Rhodopseudomonas palustris: one gene and its partner. The protein of the gene in region 1 interacts with the protein of each later gene in a pairwise test. Links are inferred from orthologs where the notes say so. Each region holds a gene or a part of one and is shown on either strand. Other genes may lie near its edges.

Region 1 (9,714 bases):
CCTCGCTCGCCTTCAAGGAAGCGCTGCGCGGCATCGACGTGCTGGTGATCGACGATCTGCAATTCCTACAGGGCAAGACCACCCAGGCCGAGTTCTGTCACACGCTGAACGCGTTGATCGACGCCGGCCGCCAGGTGGTGGTCGCCGCCGACCGGCCGCCGGCCGATCTGGAAAGCCTCGACGAGCGGGTGCGCTCGCGGCTCGCGGGTGGTCTCGTGGTCGAGATGGCGCCGCTGGGCGAAGATTTGCGCCTCGGCATCCTGCGCTCGCGCGTGGTCGCGGCCCGCACCCACCATGCCAGTTTCGACGTACCGCAGCCGGTGCTCGAATATCTCGCCCGCACCATCACGCATAATGGCCGCGACCTAGAAGGCGCGATCAATCGCCTGCTGGCGCACTCCAAGCTGAACAATCAGCCGGTGACGCTGGAAATGGCCGAGCACGAAGTGCGCGACCTGATCCGCCCGTCCGAGCCGAAGCGCATCAAGATCGAAGATATCCAGCGCATCGTCGCGCGGCAGTACAATGTCAGCCGCTCCGACCTGCTGTCGTCGCGCCGGACCGCCAATGTGGTGCGGCCGCGCCAGGTCGCGATGTATCTGGCCAAGACGCTGACGCTGCGTTCGCTACCGGAGATCGGCCGCCGCTTTGGCGGACGCGACCACACCACGGTGCTGCATGCCGTGCGCAAGATCGAAGGGCTGGTGTCCAAGGACACCACGCTGTCGGACGAAGTGGAATCCCTGAAGCGCCAGCTTCAGGAGTAAGGCGCTCGCTGCAGCCGGCGCCGTTCTCGGGCGAATCTCGGGGAAATTTGCGTCGGCGGCGGCCACGTGCTCTTGCGTCCTCCGCACAACCACGCCACCCTGCGGACCCCCCGCGGGTCCGGGCGACCTCAGCGGGTGCCAATGGCCTTGGCGCCGCATCCGGCTGCCGGGCCCCTCCATCATATCCGGCAGCTTCATCACACGATGTGGGCGCGGAGCAGGCGGGTTTTGTAATGAAGGTCACGGTCGAACGCGCGCAACTGTTGAAGTCGCTGAGCCACGTGCATCGCGTGGTCGAGCGCCGCAACACCATCCCGATCCTCGGCAACGTGCTGGTGCGAGCCGAGAACGCGCAGCTCGCGCTGAAAGCGACCGACCTCGACCTCGAGGTCACCGAGACGTTGCCGGCCGAAACCGCGACAGCGGGTTCGACGACCGTGCCGGCGCACATGTTCTACGACATCGTCCGAAAGCTGCCGGACGGCTCGCAGATCGTGCTCGAAAGCGACGGCGATCGTTCGGTGCTGGCGATCCGCGCCGGCCGCTCGCGGTTCACGCTGCAAACGCTGCCGGAGAGCGACTTCCCGGATCTTGCCGCTGGCGAGATGAGCCACGCCTTCCGGCTGCCAGCCTCCGACGTCAAGCGGCTGATCGATCGCACCCAGTTCGCGATCTCGACCGAAGAGACTCGCTACTATCTCAACGGTATCTATCTGCACACCGCCGGTAGCCCCAAAGCATCTAGCTTGCGCGCGGTCGCGACCGACGGCCACCGGCTGGCGCAGCTCGACCTGACGCTGCCGAGCGGCGCCGACGGCATGCCGGGCGTGATCGTGCCGCGCAAGACCGTGGGCGAAGTGCAGCGGCTGATCGAAGACACCGAAGCCGAGATCGGCATCGAACTGTCGACCGGCAAGATCCGCTTCACGCTCGGCAACGTCGTGCTGACCTCCAAGTTGATCGACGGCACCTTCCCTGACTACGGCCGGGTGATCCCGCAGAACAACGACAAGGAACTGCTGGTTGACAAGAAGGACTTCGAAGCCGCGGTCGACCGCGTTTCGACGATCTCTTCCGAACGCGGCCGCGCCGTGAAACTGGCGCTGTCCGCCGGCAAGCTGGTGCTGTCGGTGACCAATCCGGATTCCGGCAGCGCGACCGAAGAACTCGAAGTCGAATACGCGTCCGACCCGCTCGATATCGGCTTCAACTCACGTTACCTGCTCGACATCGCTGCGCAGATCGAAGGCGAAGTCGCCGTGCTCAAGCTCGCCGACCCCGGCTCGCCGACCTTGATTCAGGACCGCGACTCCAAGAGCGCGCTGTACGTCCTGATGCCGATGCGGGTGTAGTCGAGGCGCGCTTTCAACGGCCTCGGCGCTCACCGTCTCGATGATGCGTCATTGCCGGGCTCGACCCGGCAATCCATCCTCTTCGGATGAATTCCATCCTCGCGACTGATCGTGGCGGACGCTTTTGTCAGCGGGAGGACGGGTAATTCGGAGTGACGATCTCTACGATGAATTGTCCGCTGACGCGGACGATGGATTGCCGGGTCGAGCCCGGCAATGAGCTTCAGAGCACGAACGTCGTCTATGACCGCCGCCCGCATCACACGCCTAACGCTGACGCATTTTCGGAATTATCGCGGAGCGTCACTGACCACGACCGCCGACCAGGTGGTGCTGGTGGGGCCGAACGGGGCTGGCAAGACCAATTGCCTGGAGGCGATCTCATTTCTGTCGCCGGGCCGCGGCCTGCGGCGGGCCACGCTGGAAGACGTCGCCAACCATGAGGGCGACGGCTCCTGGGCGGTATCGGCCGAGGTCGAAGGCGCGCTCGGGCTGGCGACGCTCGGCACCGGGATCGAGCCGCCGCGCGGCGACACCACCACAACGCGGCGCTGCCGGATCGACCGCGAGCCCGTCGGGTCGGCTGCCGCGTTCGGCGACCATTTGCGCATGGTGTGGCTGACGCCGTCGATGGACGGGCTGTTCATGGGCGCGGCCTCGGAACGCCGGCGATTTTTCGACCGCTTGGTGCTGGCGATCGACAGCGGCCATTCGGCCCGGGTCTCAGCGCTCGATCGCAGCCTGCGGTCGCGCAACCGCCTGCTGGAAGACGTCCGCAATGCCGACTCGCACTGGCTCGACGCGATCGAGCGCGAAACAGCCGAGCTGGCGATCGCGGTGGCGGCCCAGCGCGGCCAGACCGCGCTCAAGCTCGCCGCGATGCTCGATGCCCGTGGCGCCACCTCGGCGTTTCCGTCCGCCAAGCTCATGCTCGACGGCTGGATGGAGAACGCGCTGACCTCCGAGCCGGCAACCGCGGTGGAGGACCGCTACCGCGCCATCCTGCGCGACAGCCGCGGACGCGACGCCGCCGCTGGCCGGACGCTCGACGGCCCGCACCTCACCGATCTCGAAGTGATCTACGCGCCCAAGGCGATGCCGGCGCGCGATGCCTCCACCGGCGAGCAGAAGGCGCTGCTGATCGGCCTGGTGCTGGCGCACGCGCAGCTCGTCGCCGAGACCACTTCGATCACGCCGCTGCTGCTGCTCGACGAAGTGGTGGCGCATCTCGATCCCGGCCGACGCGAAGCGTTGTTCACCGAGCTCGGCAAGCTCGGCGCGCAGGTCTGGATGACCGGCGCCGATCCTATGGCGTTCGCCGAAATCGGTCCGGCTGCGGGCATTTTCGACGTCGAGAGCGGACGAATCAGGCCGCGCGGATGAGGCGCTGAGACGTGCAAAGCCGGCAGCTTTGCGGCAGTTTGCTGCGGTCGCCAAATCGGCCTTCGCGAGGCTTGCGAAGGCGCCTAAAATCTCTATCTATTCAACAGGTTGAACTGCACGACTTTGCGCTGGTGACGACCCACCTTTCATGGCACAAAGAAGCGCTTCGCTGCGAATGGCGCACGCCGATTCGATCGCAATCCTGAAGGTCCCTGCATGACTGAACCTGCCCGGCAGCCCTCTGCCGAATCCGTGCATCCCGCGCCGGCCGAATATGGCGCGGAATCGATCCGGGTGCTGAAGGGCCTCGATGCCGTTCGCAAGCGGCCGGGCATGTATATCGGCGACACCGACGACGGCTCCGGCCTGCACCACATGGTGTACGAAGTCGTCGACAACGCGATCGACGAGGCGCTGGCCGGCCATGCCAGCCGCGTCGAGGTGATCCTCAACGCCGACGGCTCGGTGACGGTGCGCGACGACGGCCGCGGCATTCCGGTCGACATTCACAAGGGCGAAGGTGTGTCGGCGGCCGAGGTCATCATGACCCAGCTGCACGCCGGCGGAAAATTCGACCAGAACTCGTACAAGGTGTCGGGCGGCCTGCACGGCGTCGGCGTCTCGGTGGTCAACGCGCTGTCGAGCAAGCTGTTGCTGCGGGTGTGGCGCAACGACAAGGAGCACTACATCGAATTCGCCCATGGCGACGCGGTTGCACCACTGAAAGTCGTCGGCGACGCCAATGGCAAACGCGGCACCGAGGTGACGTTCTACGCATCGGCCGAAACGTTCACGCACATCGAATATGACTTCGCTACGCTGGAGCACCGGCTACGCGAACTCGCCTTCCTCAATTCAGGCGTCTACATCGTGCTGTCCGACATGCGCCACGCGGTCGAGAAGCGCGAAGAGATGCGCTACGAGGGCGGCGTCACCGAATTCGTCAAGTATCTCGATCGCAACAAGAAGCCGATCGTGCCGACCCCGGTGGTGATCGGCGCCGAACTGAACGGCATCATGGTCGAAGCCGCGCTGTGGTGGAACGACACGTATCATGAGAACGTGCTGTGCTTCACCAACAACATCCCGCAGCGCGACGGCGGCACCCATCTGGCCGGCTTCCGCGCCGCGCTGACGCGGCAGATCACCGGCTATGCCGAGGCCGGCTCCAAGAAGGAAAAGGTTGCGCTGACCGGCGACGACTGCCGCGAAGGCCTCACCGCCGTGCTGTCGGTGAAGGTGCCCGACCCGAAGTTCTCGTCGCAGACCAAGGACAAGCTGGTGTCCTCGGAAGTGCGTCCGGTGGTCGAAAACGTCATCAACGAAGCTCTCGCTGCCTGGCTGGAAGAACATCCCTCCGAGGCCAAGATCGTGATCGGCAAGGTGGTTGAAGCTGCGGCTGCCCGCGAAGCCGCCCGCAAGGCGCGCGAGCTGACGCGGCGCAAGGGCGCGCTCGACATCGCCTCGCTGCCCGGCAAGCTCGCCGACTGCCAGGAGCGCGATCCGGCCAAATCCGAACTGTTCATCGTCGAGGGAGACTCGGCAGGCGGCTCCGCCAAACAGGGCCGCAACCGCGAATTCCAGGCTGTGCTCCCGCTGCGCGGCAAGATCCTCAACGTCGAGCGCGCGCGCTTCGACAAGATGCTGAGCTCCGAGCAGATCGGCACGCTGATCACCGCGCTCGGTACAGGCATCGGCCGCGAAGATTTCGACCTGTCGAAGCTGCGCTACCACAAGATCATCCTGATGACCGACGCCGACGTCGACGGCGCACACATCCGCACGCTGCTGCTGACGTTCTTCTTCCGGCAGATGCCGGCGCTGATCGAGGGCGGCTATCTCTACATCGCGCAGCCGCCGCTCTACAAAGTGACACGGGGCAAGTCCGAGCAGTATCTGAAGGACGAACGCGCGCTCGAAGACTATCTGATCGCGACCGGGCTCGACGACTGCGCCTTCAAGCTCGCCAACGGCGAAGTGCGCGGCGGACGCGACCTGCTGGCGCTGGTCGAGGATGCGCGCGCGATCCGCTCGACGCTGCACAATCTGCACAGCCGCTACAATCGTTCCGTGGTCGAACAAGCGGCGATCGCCGGCGTGCTCAGTCCGCGCATCACCACGGACATCGCGACCGCCAACGAGGCCGCGGCCTATATCGCGCGCCGGCTCGACGCGCTGGCCGATGAAGTCGAACGTGGCTGGGTCGGACACTTCACCGAAGGTGAAGGCTTCAGATTCGAGCGCACCGTGCGCGGCGTCAAGGAGGTCGCAGCGATCGACGACGCGCTGCTCGGCTCGGCGGACGCCCGCAAGCTCGATGAGTACGCGGCCGTCCTCCAGGAAGTGTATCCGCGTCCCGGCGTGCTGCGACGGAAGGAAGCCGAAACCGCGATCCACGGCCCGATCAGCCTGTTCGAGGCGGTGACTGACGCCGGCCGCAAGGGGGTGGCGCTGCAGCGCTATAAAGGCCTCGGCGAGATGAATCCGAGCCAGCTCTGGGAGACGACGCTCGACACCAACGCCCGCTCGCTGCTGCAGGTAAAGGTGCGCGAGGTGGATGAGGCCGACGACATCTTCACCAAGCTGATGGGCGACGTCGTCGAACCGCGCCGTGAGTTCATCCAGGAGAACTCGCTGCACGCGACCGTGGACGTGTAGTAGGTGAACTAGAACCGCTTGGTGTGAGCATCAAGCGGTGCCGCATTTCTTCTGTCATGGCCGGGCTCGTCCCGGCCATCCATGTCTTCGTCGCGGCTCAAGGATGTCCGGCACAAGGGCACGACGAGGAAGAATTCAAACGTCTCTTAATCCGTCGATCGCGGCACTTTGTCCGCGCTACGCCGCACGCTCCGCTTTCAGCACGCCGCGGCGGATCTGGTCTTCTTCGATCGACTCGAATAGCGCCTTGAAGTTGCCTTCGCCGAAGCCATCGTCGCCCTTGCGCTGGATGAATTCGAAGAAGATCGGGCCGATCGCATTCGCCGAGAAGATCTGCAGTAGCACCTTGGTCTGACCGCCGTCGACGACGCCTTCACCGTCGATCAGGATGCCGTTCCGCTGCAGCCGGGCGACGTCCTCACCATGCTTCGGCAGCCGTGCATCGACGCGTTCGAAATACGTCTCCGGCGGCGACGGCATGAATGGCAGGCCGGCGGCACGAAGTCTTTCGACCGTGCTGTAGATGTCGCGGCAGCCGCAGGCGATATGCTGAATGCCCTCGCCGCGATACAGGCTGAGATACTCTTCGATCTGGCCTGAATCACCGGCGTCCTCGTTGATCGGAATCCGGATCTTGCCGTCCGGGCTGGTCAGCGCCCGCGAGAACAGGCCGGAAGCGCGACCTTCGATGTCGAAGAAGCGGATCTGCCGGAAGTTGAACAGTTTGGCGTAGAACCCGGTCCAGACATCCATACGGCCGCGATGGACGTTGTGAGTCAGGTGATCGATGTAATAGAGCCCGGCGCCGGCGGGCCGAGCGTCGCGGGCACCGACCCAGTCGAATTCGGCATCGTAAGCCGACCCCTTGGCACCGTAGCGGTCGACGAAATACAGCAGACTGCCGCCGATGCCCTTGATGGCTGGCGCGTCCAGCGTCGCCTGCGCGGCCGTCACGCCGGCCGGTTCGGCGCCGAGCGAGATCGCGCGCTCATAGGCCTGCTTGGCATCGACCACGCGGAACGCCATCGACGGCGCGCACGGGCCGTGCGCAGTGACGAAGTCGGTGCCGTGCGTACCGGGCTGCTCGTTGACCAGATAGTTGACGTCGCCCTGGCGATAGACCGAGATCGCCTTGGTGCGATGCTTTGCGACCAAGCTGAAGCCCATCAGCTTGAACAGGCTATGAAGTTGCGCCGGATCCGGATGAGCGAATTCGACAAACTCGAATCCGTCGGTGCCCATCGGATTGTCGGCGCTGATCGTGGCCGGCTGCGCATCGTGCGGAAATGGTCCCATCGGGTGCTCCTCCAGTTTGGTTCTTGAGCCGGTAGTATCGTCTGCCCACCCCGCAAGGGGTGTGCAAATGCGAGCCGGTCGCGATAGATTGTGCACGATCCGCGCATCAAACAGGGCTTTTGCGCATGATGTCTGTCGATGCGTTCGACCTGAAGATCCTGAGCGCGCTGCAGGACGACGGCCGGCTCACCAACCAGGAGCTGGCCGACCGAGTGCAGCTGTCGCCCTCGCAATGCTCCCGGCGACGGATGCGGTTGGAGCAGGACAACATCATCACCGGCTATCGGGCAGAACTGTCCGGCGACGCGCTCGGCTTTGGCGTGGTCGCCTTCATCCAGATCACCCTGGCGACGCATTCGCCGGACAACGCCGAGAAGTTCCGGTCGCTGATCGGACGGATCGACGAGGTGCAGGAAGCCTATTCGTTGACCGGCGACGCCGACTACGTGCTCAAGGCCGTGCTGCGCGACCTGAAAGGGCTCTCCGAGTTGGTGAACAACGTGCTGATGCCGCACCAGAGCGTCGCGCATGTCCGCTCGTCGATCGTGCTGGATCGCCTCAAGGAAAGCGCACGGCTGCCAGTGAAGCTGCTCGCAAACGGCTGACCTATTGGGTGGCGGCGATCAAGGCATCGGCCCGGCCGACGTCGATCAGCTCCTCGGAATCGAGATCTGGCAAACCACGCCGGCGGGATCAAATTCCAGCTTGGCGCCGCCATTGCCGAGGCTGCGGGAGATCAGCGTCTGGCCGAAGCCGGAGCTTTGCGGTGGCGTCACCGGCGGGCCGTCGTGCTCCTGCCATTCGATCGTCAGCGCCTCGTCGGTGGCGCCGACCCGGCGCACCGAGATCCGCCCTGACGGCACTGACAGGGCGCCGTATTTCACGGCGTTGGTGGTCAGCTCGTGAAACACCAGCCCGAGCGACACCGCGGTCTTGGCGTCGACCGCGATGTCGAAACCGTCTGTGACGATGCGGCCGCTCGACAGCGAGGCGAACGGCGCCAGCTCGGCGGCAAGCACATCGCGAATATGCAGGTTCTGCCACGAGGCGTTCGACAGCAGCGTGTGGGTCGCCGCCAGCGCCTGAATCCGGCCGGTGAAGGATTTCTGGAAATCCTCGATGGTGCGCTCGTGCGCGGCAGTGCGGGCGCAGATCGCCATTACCATGGTGAGCGTATTCTTCACGCGATGGTCGAGCTCGCCCATCAGCAGCGCCTGGTGCCGCTCGGCGGCCTTGCGCTGCGACAGATCGACCAGGGTGACGACGCAGCCCTGGGTGCGCTCGCCGGACACCACCAGCGGCGCGGCGCTGATCATCACGTCGGTGATCGCGGCCGACGGGATGCGGACCGCCGCCTCCAGCCCCTGCACTGGCAAGCCCGCGGTCGCCATCGTGACGATGTCGTCGCTGCTCATCAATTCGGAAGCTTCTGGAAAACTGAGCGCGATCGCCTCGGCAAACGTTTTGCCGACCGGCGCCTCGGCGCAGATCCGCATCGCCGCGCCGTTGAGGTGGGTGACGCGGCCGGCGCGGTCGCACACGATCACCGCTTCATTGGCCGAGGCCAGGATCGCGCGCGCCAGCCGCTCGGATTCGCGGGCGGCGGCGGCCTGCTCGCGCTCGCTGATGTCGGTGAAGGTGATCGCCGCGCCGTGGACGACGCCGAACTCCAAAGGCGTGCCGGTGAGCAGCATGCTGCGCTCCGCATCGCCGACCCGTAGATGGATTTCGGCCGATCGCCGTTCGCGCTGGGCCTGCGCCAAAAGGCGCCGGAACGCCCCCTGATTGGCCGGATCGAGCAACGCGATCAGAGCAGAAGCGGTGAGCGAGCCGTGGGCGCAATCGAGCAGCGCGCACAGCGCCTGGTTGGCGTAGAGCAGCTGGCCGTCCTGATCGAACGCCGCGGCACCGACGTCCATCGTTTCCATGAAGGTGCGATAGGACTGGCCGCCACCTTCTAGCGTGAACACCTGCTCTTCATCGGCGGCACGAACGACGACCGCGTCGATTTCGCCGTCGCGGATCGCCCGCAGCGTCTCCTCGGCCTCCTCAAGCCGGGCTTCCAGTTCCGCCCTGCTCAGCGCCGAGACCGCCGACATCACGAGGACGACTCCTCCACCGCAAGATGCACCAGGACTTTCGGCGTGTCGGACAGGTCGCCGATGATCTTACGGATCGGCACCGGCAATTCCTTCACCAGCGTCGGGATCGCCACGATGCCGTGCTCGCGGGCGAGCTGCGGCGATTTCTTCAGATCG
Region 2 (9,957 bases), 2.8 Mb from region 1 along the record:
CCGTCATGATCAAGGCTCTTTCCGTGATCGCGATTGCTGCCTTTGCTGCCGCGGCGGTCACCATTCTTCCGGGCTTTGCCCCGCAGGTCGAGGCTAGCGTCCCGCAGGCTCTGGCCAAGGGTGACCGGCTCGACATCCGTCCCCTCGGCACCTCCTGCTCCGAGCAGGCTTGGCCGAATTTCGAACCGTCGTGCCTTCGTAACGCAAATGCCAGCCACGCGCCGATCGGTCAGGCGCGGCTGGTGACTGCGGAACGACATTAAGGTTTTGGCGTTATCCCGCCGCTAGTTTCCGCAAAGCGCTTCCCTCCAAGGGCGCTCTGTACCGAAGACCCCCGAGTTGCCCCCTCGGGGGTCTTTCGATTCTGGCGGTCGGAAACCCGCTGACCGCGCGCACACGGAGGCGCAGAGGCGACGAACGGAACCGCCTCTGCCAACCCGGCGGCCTAGCCGCCGTTGCCGTTCTCGCCGTCGTCGGTCTCCGGGATGCGCTCGACCGAGACGACCTTCTCGTCATCCGCGGTGTTGAACACGATCACGCCTTGCGTCGAGCGGCCGGCGACGCGGATGCCTTCGACCGGGCAGCGGATCAACTGGCCGTTGTCCGTCACCAGCATGATCTGGTCGGAATCCTCGACCGGGAACGACGCCACCAGCTTGCCGTTTCGGCTGTTCACAGACATCGCCACGATGCCTTTGCCGCCGCGCCCGGTGGTGCGGTACTCGAACGACGAAGTCCGTTTGCCGTAGCCGTTCTCCGAGATCGTCAGCACGAACTGCTCAGACGCCGACATCTCGGCGTAACGCTCCTGCGACAGCGCCGTGGACGTCTCGCCCTCCTCGGCTTCGGCCTCCGGCGTCTCGACCGGCTCGTTCTCCTCACCGGTCGCGGCACGGCGGATCGCGCCGGACTGCTTGAGATAGGTCGAGCGTTCGGCCGGCGTCGCTTCGAAATGGCGCAGGATGCTGAGCGAGATCACCGTGTCGCCCGACGACAGCGCGATGCCCCGCACGCCCATCGAGGTGCGGCCGCTGAATACGCGCACGTCCGGCACCGGGAAGCGGATGCACTGTCCGCCGGCGGCGGTCAGCAGCACGTCGTCGCGCTCGGTGCAGATCTGCACGTCGACGATCGCCTCGCCCTCATCGAGCTTCATCGCGATGATTCCGGAGCGGCGGACGTCGACGAAGTCGGACAGCTTGTTGCGGCGGACGTTGCCGCCGGTGGTGGCGAACATCACGTCGAGCTCGCTCCACGAGGCTTCGTCCTCCGGCAGCGGCATGATCGTGGTGATGCGCTCACCCTGCTCCAGCGGCAGGATGTTGATCAGCGCCTTGCCGCGGCCGTTCGGTGGCGCCAGCGGCAACCGCCAGACCTTCTCCTTGTAGACCTGGCCGCGCGACGAGAAGAACAGCACCGGCGTATGCGTCGAAGCGACGAACAGCCGCGAGACGAAATCCTCCTCGCGCGTGGCCATGCCGGAGCGGCCCTTGCCGCCGCGGCGCTGTGCCCGATAGGTCGACAGCGGCACGCGCTTGACGTAGCCGGCGTGCGACACGGTCACCACCATGTCCTCGCGCTGGATCAGGTCTTCGTCTTCGACCTCGCCTTCCTGCTCGGCAATCACGGTCCGGCGCGGCGTTGCGAACTCGGCCTTGACCTCGCCGAGCTCGGTCTTGACGATCGCCTGCACCCGCGCCCGCGAGCGCAAGATTTCCAGATAGTCGGCGATTTCGACCGCGAGCTTGTCGAGCTCTTCGGATATCTCTTCGCGCCCCAGCGCGGTGAGGCGCTGCAGCCGCAGATCGAGAATCGCTTTCGCCTGTTCGAACGACAGCCGCGCAGTGCCGTCGGGATTGAGCTTGTGGCGAGGATCGTCGATCAGCGTGATCATCGCCGCGACATCCGCCGCCGGCCAGTCGCGCGACATCAGGGTCTCACGGGCCGTGTTCGGATCGGGCGAATTACGGATCACACGAATGATCTCGTCGATATTCGCCACCGCAATCGCGAGGCCGACCAAGATGTGGGCGCGATCGCGGGCCTTGTTGAGCAGGAATTTGGTGCGGCGGGTGACGACCTGTTCGCGGAACGCGACGAAGACCGTCAGCAGATCCTTCAGGTTCATCAGCTGCGGCCGGCCGCCTTCCAGCGCCACCATGTTGGCGCCGAAATTGGTCTGCAGCGGCGTGAATTTGTAGAGCTGATTGAGCACCACTTCAGGCACGGCGTCGCGGCGCAGCTCGATGACCACGCGGAATCCGTCGCGGTCGGATTCGTCGCGCAGGTCGCCGATGCCTTCGATCTTCTTTTCACGCACCAGTTCGGCGATGCGCTCGACCATCGTGGCCTTGTTCACCTGGTACGGGATCTCCGAGACGATGATCGCCTCGCGGTCCTTGCGGACGGTCTCGATCTCGACCTTGCCACGCATCACGATCGAACCGCGGCCGGTCTGATACGCAGCACGGATGCCGGCGCGACCGAGGATGATGCCGCCGGTCGGGAAGTCAGGACCCGGCACGATCTTGTTGAGATCGTCGATCGACAGCGCCGGATCGTCGATCAGCGCGACACAGGCGTCGATCACCTCGCCCAGATTGTGCGGCGGAATGTTGGTGGCCATGCCGACCGCGATGCCGCCGGCGCCGTTGACCAAGAGGTTCGGGAACTTGGCAGGAAGGACCTGCGGTTCCCTCTCCGAATTGTCGTAGTTCGGCTGGAAGTCGACGGTGTCCTTGTCGATATCGTCGAGCAGCGTCTGCGCGATCTTGGTCAGGCGAGATTCGGTGTACCGCATCGCCGCCGGCATATCGCCGTCGACCGAACCGAAATTGCCCTGACCGTCGATCAGCGGCACGCGCATCGAGAAGTCTTGCGCCATACGGACCAGCGCGTCGTACACCGACTGGTCGCCGTGTGGATGATACTTACCGATGACGTCGCCGACGGTGCGCGCCGACTTGCGATACGGCTTGTTCCACTCGAAGCCGTTCTCGTACATGCCGTAGAGGATACGGCGATGCACCGGCTTCAACCCGTCGCGCGCATCCGGCAGCGCTCGCGCCACGATCACGCTCATCGCGTAATCGAGATAGCTGCGCTTCATCTCGTCGAGAATGGATACGGGGCGAATATCCGAGGGCGCCTGCGGCCCCTCGGGCTTCTCGTCGTCTTTGTCGGACAAGGGTGAATTCCGGTCAGAATCTGATCGGATCCGTATAGCGTATCGGGGTGTTGTGAACCACCCTTTCGGAGGCTGTTTTCGAAGGTTTTTCCGCTCGTTTTTCCAATAACTTACCGGGCGTTTTCGAAGCGCTCGGAAAGCCTTCCGGCGAAGCGCCGAAATCGGTGGCGGCGGCGCTCGTTACGCGCGCCGATTCGCGCCCTCAATCCGGCCGCGGCAGCGCGCCGAAACGGTCGATCACGATGTCGCGCTTGTTGTCCTCGACCCGCACCGTCATGGCGTAGCGGCCGTCGACCAGATCCTTCGCCAGCACCTCGGTGTTGCGATGGAGCCAGCTCACGCCGGCACCGTCCGCCGCATCGATCGACAGATCGAGCACGGTGCGCGTGGCAGCCAGGCGCTGTTCGATCGAGAGCAGCAGCTCGTCGACGCCCTCGCCGCTCACCGCCGACACCAGCAGGCATGGATGATCTTCGGGCCGGCGCGCCGCGATGTTCTTCAGCTCGTCGCGCTGCTCGGGCTCGAAGCGGTCGATCTTATTCCAGACTTCGACAATTCGGCCGCTGGCCGCATCGACGCCGAGCTGGCGCAGCACGTTGTCGACGTCGTGCTGCTGGGCTTCGGCATCCTCGTGGCTGATGTCGCGGACGTGCAGGATCAGATCGGCTTCCAGCACTTCTTCCAGCGTCGCGCGGAACGCGGCGACGAGCTGGGTCGGCAGATTGGAGATGAATCCAACAGTGTCGGACAGCATCGCCTTGCCGCCGTGCGGCAGCTGGATCGCGCGCAGCGTCGGATCGAGCGTGGCGAACAGCATATCGGCGGCCTGCACATCGGCGCGCGTCAGGCGATTGAACAGCGTCGACTTGCCGGCATTGGTGTAGCCGACCAGCGCGACCACGCGATACGGTACGCGCTGCCGGCCGGCGCGATGCAACCGGCGCGTCGCCTGCACCTTCTTCAGCTCGGCTTCGAGCTTGGTGATGCGCTCGCCGATCAGCCGGCGGTCGGCCTCGATCTGGGTTTCACCGGGGCCACCCATGAAGCCGAAGCCGCCGCGTTGGCGTTCGAGATGGGTCCAGGATCGCACCAGACGCGAGCGCTGATAGTTGAGATGCGCCAGTTCGACCTGGAGCGTGCCTTCGCGGGTCTTGGCGCGGCGCCCGAAGATTTCCAGGATCAGGCCGGTGCGATCCAGCACCTTGGCGTTCCAGGCCTTCTCTAGGTTGCGCTGCTGGATCGGCGACAGCGCGCAATCCATCACGATGAGGTCGGCGCCGTGCGCCGCGATCAGGCCGACGATCTCCTCGACCTTACCCTTGCCGAGATAGGTCGCGGGACGGATCTGGCTGATCGGCGTGAGCACTGCCTCCACGACGTCGAGGTCGATGGCGCGGGCGAGACCGGCGGCTTCATCCAGCCGCGCGTCGTTGTCGCGAACGGCCGTATCGACGGCGTCCGGATCGCCCCGGCGCACACGCAAATACGGACCGACAACGATGACTCGTCCAGTCTCACCCTGCCCCGATCGCGGACGATCGGCGCCCCCGTCAATGCTGCGGGGTTCCAATCAGGCCCGCCTCAAGCTGGCGAGTCCTCGCCGCTTTCGAACAGCTGGATCGGCGCCCCCGGCATGATCGTCGAGATCGCGTGTTTGTAGACGAGCTGCGAATGACCGTCGCGCCGCAACAAAAGGCAAAAATTATCGAACCAGGTGACAATACCCTGCAACTTCACCCCGTTGACCAAGAAGATCGTCAGGGGAGTTTTCGTCTTGCGTACGTGGTTGAGGAAAGTGTCTTGAAGGTTTTGTGCGCGGTCTGCCGCCATTTTTTATCCCGCAATTGGTTTTGTCTTTTCTTGCCGGTGCGCGTCTCTCTATCGGAGCTCCACCCCGGTTGCCGACTCCTCTGAGATCCCCCTCCAGAAGCCGACGGTCCGATTAGAGGGTAGGCATGGCTTTTAAGCAAGCAACTAAAACCCCGAGTGGATGCTCCCCGCGCCGCAAAGCTTAAGAAAACACCGCAAATCGGTGAAACTGCTCTCTTAGACGTTTGGCCAATGCGCCCGGCTTGCCGTCGCCGATCGGCTGCCCGTCGATCGCCACCACCGGCATCACGATCTGGCTGGACGCGGTGACGAATGCCTCGGCGGCACTGGCGGCCTCGGCCGGCGTGAACGGCCGCTCCTCGAACCGAACCTGCAGCGCTTCGAACGCATCCATCAGCACCGCACGGGTGACGCCGGGGAGAATGCCGGCCTCGGCCGAGCGGGTCACCACCCGGCCCTCTTTGGTGACGATCCAGGCGTTGCTGGAGGCGCCTTCGGTGACATAACCGTCGCGGTCGACGTACCACGCCTCGTAGGCACCGGCCTCGCGCGCCGCCTGCTTGGCCAGCACGTTCGGAAGCAGCGCCGTCGACTTGATATCGACCCGCGGCCAACGGTTCTCCGGCAGCGTGATCACCTTGATGCCGTGAGCGGCGTTGGCCTGCCCCTTGGCCGGATCAAGGCTGCGCGCCGTCACCACAACCGCAGGCTTCACCGGTGCGGCCGGAAAGCCGTGATCGCGCCGCGCGACGCCGCGCGTCACCTGCAGATAGACGATTCCGTAGTTCACCCGGTTGCGCCGCACCACTTCATGCATCACGACCGTCAGCGCCGCGAGCGGCATCGGCACCTTGATCCGCAATTCGCCGAGCGAGCGCTGCAGCCGCGCCAGGTGCCGCGGCATGTCGACCAGCTTGCCGCCGCGGACTTCGCAGACCTCATAGACGCCATCGGCGAACTGATAGCCGCGGTCTTCGATGTTCACGCTCGCATCGCGCATGTCGAGATAGCGGCCGTTGACATAGGCGATGCGCGACATCGATCGGATTCCAGGTCTGAGATACGGATTGAAGGAAGACTTAGCCGACGCCGAGCGCCTTGAGCTTGCGATGCAGCGCCGAGCGCTCCATCCCGACGAATTCGGCGGTGCGCGAGATGTTGCCGGAGAACCGGCTGATCTGAGCGATCAGATAATCGCGCTCGAACGCCTCGCGGGCCTCGCGCAGCGGCAGGCCCATAATGTGCTCGCCGTTGTTGCCGGTCGGCATCGTCGGCACCATCGAACCGACATCCTGCGGCAGCATGTCGGCGGTGATCACCGCATCCGGACCGCCGCCGGCCAGAATCATCAGCCGCTCGACGTTGTTGCGGAGCTGGCGGACGTTGCCGGGCCATACATGCGATTGCAGCACCGCCATGGCGTCCTGGCCGATCTGCCGGCGCGGCAGGCCGGTCGCCGCCGAGATCTGCTCCATGAAGTACTCGATCAGTTCCGGAATATCGTCGCGGCGCTCGGACAGCGGCGGCACGCGGATCGGCACCACTGACAGCCGGTGATACAGATCTTCGCGGAAACGGCCGGCGGTGATCTCCTCTTCGAGGTTGCGCGCGGTCGACGAGATGATGCGGACGTCGACATTGACCTTGGTGGTGCCACCGCAGCGCTGGAAGGTCTGTTCGACCAAGACGCGCAGAATCTTGTTCTGGGTCTCGCGCGGCATGTCGGCGATTTCATCGATGAACAGCGTGCCACCGTGCGCCTCTTCGAGCGCGCCGGCTTTGCGCGAATGCTCGCCGTTGGCTTCGACGCCGAACAGTTCGATCTCCATTTTCTCCGGAGTGATCGCAGCAGCGTTGATCACCACGAACGGCCCGTCGGCACGGGAAGAGGAGTTGTGCAGCGTCCGCGCCGCGAGCTCCTTGCCGGCGCCGGACGGGCCGACGATGAGGATGCGACTGTTGGCCTTGGCGGCGCGCTCGATGGTCTGGCGCAACTGATTGATGCAGGCCGAGCGGCCGACCAGCGTCGAGGCCGACGGCGCCAGTTGCTTCAGCTCGCGGACTTCACGCTTCAGCCGCGAGGTTTCGAGGGCACGCGTCGCCACCAGAATCAGCCGGTCGGATTTGAACGGCTTTTCGATAAAGTCGTAGGCGCCGCGCTTGATCGCCGCGACCGCGGTTTCGATGTTGCCGTGGCCCGAGATCATCACCACCGGAACGTCGGTGTGATCCTTCTTGATCTGCTCCAGCAATTGCAGACCGTCGAGCTTGCTGCCCTGCAGCCAGATGTCGAGGAAGATCAGGTTCGGCCGCCGGTTGGCGATTTCGGCCAGCGCCGAATCGCTGTCGCGCGCGGTGCGGGTGGAAAAGCCTTCGTCCTCGAGAATACCGGCAACGAGATCACGGATGTCCGCTTCATCGTCGACGATCAGAATGTCATTCGCCATGGTCGCGCCTGTCGCTTTAGCTGCCGCTGGCAGCCGCTATCCTTGGTTCGTTCTCGGCCTGCTGTTTTGGTTCACCCGATCCGGGAGGTGACGCCGGCTGACCGGACATCGCGAATCGGAGGCGCATCCATGCACCGCGCTGGCCTGGACGAACGTGGGATGCGTCGTTGAGTTCAATGCCGCCGCCGTGGTCGACCAGCACGCGTCCGACGATCGCAAGACCGAGGCCGGTGCCCTTCTCACGGGTGGTGACGTAGGGTTCGAGCAGCCGCGAACGGCTTTCTTTGGGCAGACCGATGCCGTTGTCGATCACGTCGATGACGACGTCGTCGCCCTCGCGTGCAGCGACCACTTCGATCTTGCCCTTGCCGAGTTCTTCTTCCGGCACGGCCTCAATCGCCTCGGTGGCATTCTTGATGATGTTGGTCAGTGCCTGCGAGATCAGGCGACGGTCGAAACGCGCATGCAGCGGCTCGTCCTTGATCTCGGCTTCGATGTCGACATCGGGATGACCAACGCGCATCAGGAAAACCACCTGCCGCACGGTGTCGCCGACGTCCTCGCCTTCGATCACCGGCTTCGGCATCCGCGCAAACCGCGAGAACTCGTCGACCATGCGCCGGATGTCATCGACCTGGCGGACGATGGTGTCGGTGCACTGTTCGAAGATGTTCTTGTCCTCGACGATCACCTTGCCGAATTTGCGCTTGATCCGCTCGGCCGAGAGCTGGATCGGCGTCAGCGGATTCTTGATCTCGTGCGCAATCCGGCGCGCCACATCGCCCCACGCCGAGGTGCGCTGCGCCGAGACGAGTTCGGTGATGTCGTCGAGCGTAATGATGTAGCTGTCGCTGGTGTGGCCGGTCTGTTCGGCAGTGACGCGAACGTTGAGGATGCGCTCGCGGCCGTCGCGGACAATGGTGATCTGGCCCTGCACCAGACGCTGCGATCCCTCGCGTGCAGTCCCCATGATCTCGTCGAGCTCGGGGATCACCTCGGACAGCGGATGGCCGAGCGCCTCGGCTTCGGCGTGGCCGATCAGCTTCTCGGCCGAACGGTTGAGAATGCCGATGCTGAGCGAACCGTCGACGCCGATGATGCCGGCGCTGGCCGACGACAGCACCGCCTCGATGAAGCGGCGGCGGCTGTCGATCAGTTCGCTGGCGCTGACCAGCTCGTCGCGCTGGGTGCGCAGCTCCTGAGTCATCTTGTTGAAGGTCATGCCGAGCTGCGACAGGTCGCCCTCGGATTTCGACACCGGCACCTGGACGTGCAGATCGCCGGTCGAGACCAGATGCGCCGCCCCCATCAGGCGGCGGATCGGCGCCACCAGCCAGTTGGCGAAGTTCAGGCCGATCAGCACCGCCGACATCAGCACCGTGAGTGCGATCACGGTGAACATCAGCGCGAACGCGACCTGGACGCCGAGCCGGCGCGCTTCGAGTTCGGAATATTCGGCGACGCTGGCCTGGGTCTGGCGCAGTTGTGCAACAACATGCGGATCGAGGAAGCGCGCGACGTACAGGAAGGTGTCTTCGAAGCCCTTCAGCCGGATCACCGCGGCGACGTAATTGGCCTCAATGAACACCGCGATCTGCGGTTCGGTGTCGTCGACGTTCTTCAGAAACTCCGGCGCCGGGACGTCGAAGTCGCGGCGGATGCCGTTCTGCGCCGCCTCCAGGATGTTGCGGTCTTTATCGATCAGCATCGCGCCAGGCAGATTGCGGGTCGCGGCGTCGTTGGTGAGAAATTCGCGGAAGGACTTGCGGTCGAGGTCGAACAGCGCGCGGGCATGCGAGATGTCGTTGGCCATGCCGAGGATGTCGCCGCGGATCAGCTGGCCGTGCTCGTGCAGATAGGCGTTGGCGACGATCAGCGAGTTCTGGATCACCGCACGGGTCGGGCCCGAGAACAGCCGATCAAGGCCGCGGTCGAGCGTGACGTTGGCGACGATCGACACCAGCACCGCCGGCAGCACCGCGATCACCGAGAACAGGCTGACGATCTGGATGTGCAGCCGCGACGCCGCCCGTCCGCGCCGGCGGGCCTGGACCACCTTCCAGACCTCTCGGGCGATGATGGCGAGCAGCAGCAGGATGGTGACGGCATTGATCAGCAGGAAGCTGACCACGACTTCCCGGGTCGGGGCGATCGGGGTCAGGCCGGTCAGGACGATGAAGGTCAGGAACGCCGAGAACAGCGCAACGCCGACTGCCATCGGGGCCAGCAGCTTGCGCCAGGTGCGCAGCCGCGGCTCGGCAGTCGAGGGGTCGTCAACGGGTTGGGCCGACGTCTCTGCGCTGGTCATTCCGGCAATAATCAATGAATGCGTTCAGCCCGCGCCGCTGGCGGACCGTGTGATGCATTCCTACAACAATGTTGCTCAATTGCGACAATATCGCGGCGCATCGCCCGAGCCACCTCGGGCGAGTACGCGGTCCACAGCCGAAAAACTTGCCTCGGCGTCTCAGCCGCCGGTGCGGTAAACCTGAA

The links.
Region 2: the proteins of gyrB (region 1) and gyrA interact in binary tests that used the Escherichia coli proteins (3 or more experiments, as listed by UniProt). The link is inferred for Rhodopseudomonas palustris from one-to-one orthologs.

Annotation. Positions count from the first base shown.
Region 1 is NZ_CP058907.1:653-10,366, forward strand. Bases 3,410-6,439 are described here. They hold gyrB (DNA topoisomerase (ATP-hydrolyzing) subunit B), read left to right. Parts: upstream 3,410-3,718; coding sequence 3,719-6,160; downstream 6,161-6,439. Other genes in these bases: recF (DNA replication/repair protein RecF), read left to right, coding at 3,410-3,502; hppD (4-hydroxyphenylpyruvate dioxygenase), read right to left, coding at 6,338-6,439. Also shown: chromosomal replication initiator protein DnaA, read left to right, coding at 1-767; dnaN (DNA polymerase III subunit beta), read left to right, coding at 1,001-2,119; more of recF, read left to right, coding at 2,363-3,409; more of hppD, read right to left, coding at 6,440-7,456; HZF03_RS00035 (Lrp/AsnC family transcriptional regulator), read left to right, coding at 7,582-8,061; HZF03_RS00040 (PAS domain-containing sensor histidine kinase), read right to left, coding at 8,107-9,555; HZF03_RS00045 (circadian clock KaiB family protein), read right to left, coding at 9,555-9,714. UniProt on the Escherichia coli protein: DNA gyrase negatively supercoils closed circular double-stranded DNA in an ATP-dependent manner to maintain chromosomes in an underwound state.
Region 2 is NZ_CP058907.1:2,761,585-2,771,541, reverse strand. The notes cover bases 246-3,518. They hold gyrA (DNA gyrase subunit A), read right to left. Parts: upstream 3,188-3,518; coding sequence 446-3,187; downstream 246-445. Other genes in these bases: hflX (GTPase HflX), read right to left, coding at 3,390-3,518; HZF03_RS12645 (hypothetical protein), read left to right, coding at 246-263. In the rest of the region: more of HZF03_RS12645, read left to right, coding at 6-245; more of hflX, read right to left, coding at 3,519-4,757; RNA chaperone Hfq, read right to left, coding at 4,769-5,017; HZF03_RS12625 (D-amino-acid transaminase), read right to left, coding at 5,199-6,056; nitrogen assimilation response regulator NtrX, read right to left, coding at 6,097-7,464; HZF03_RS12615 (sensor histidine kinase NtrY-like), read right to left, coding at 7,481-9,772; ntrC (nitrogen regulation protein NR(I)), read right to left, coding at 9,932-9,957. UniProt on the Escherichia coli protein: A type II topoisomerase that negatively supercoils closed circular double-stranded (ds) DNA in an ATP-dependent manner to maintain chromosomes in an underwound state.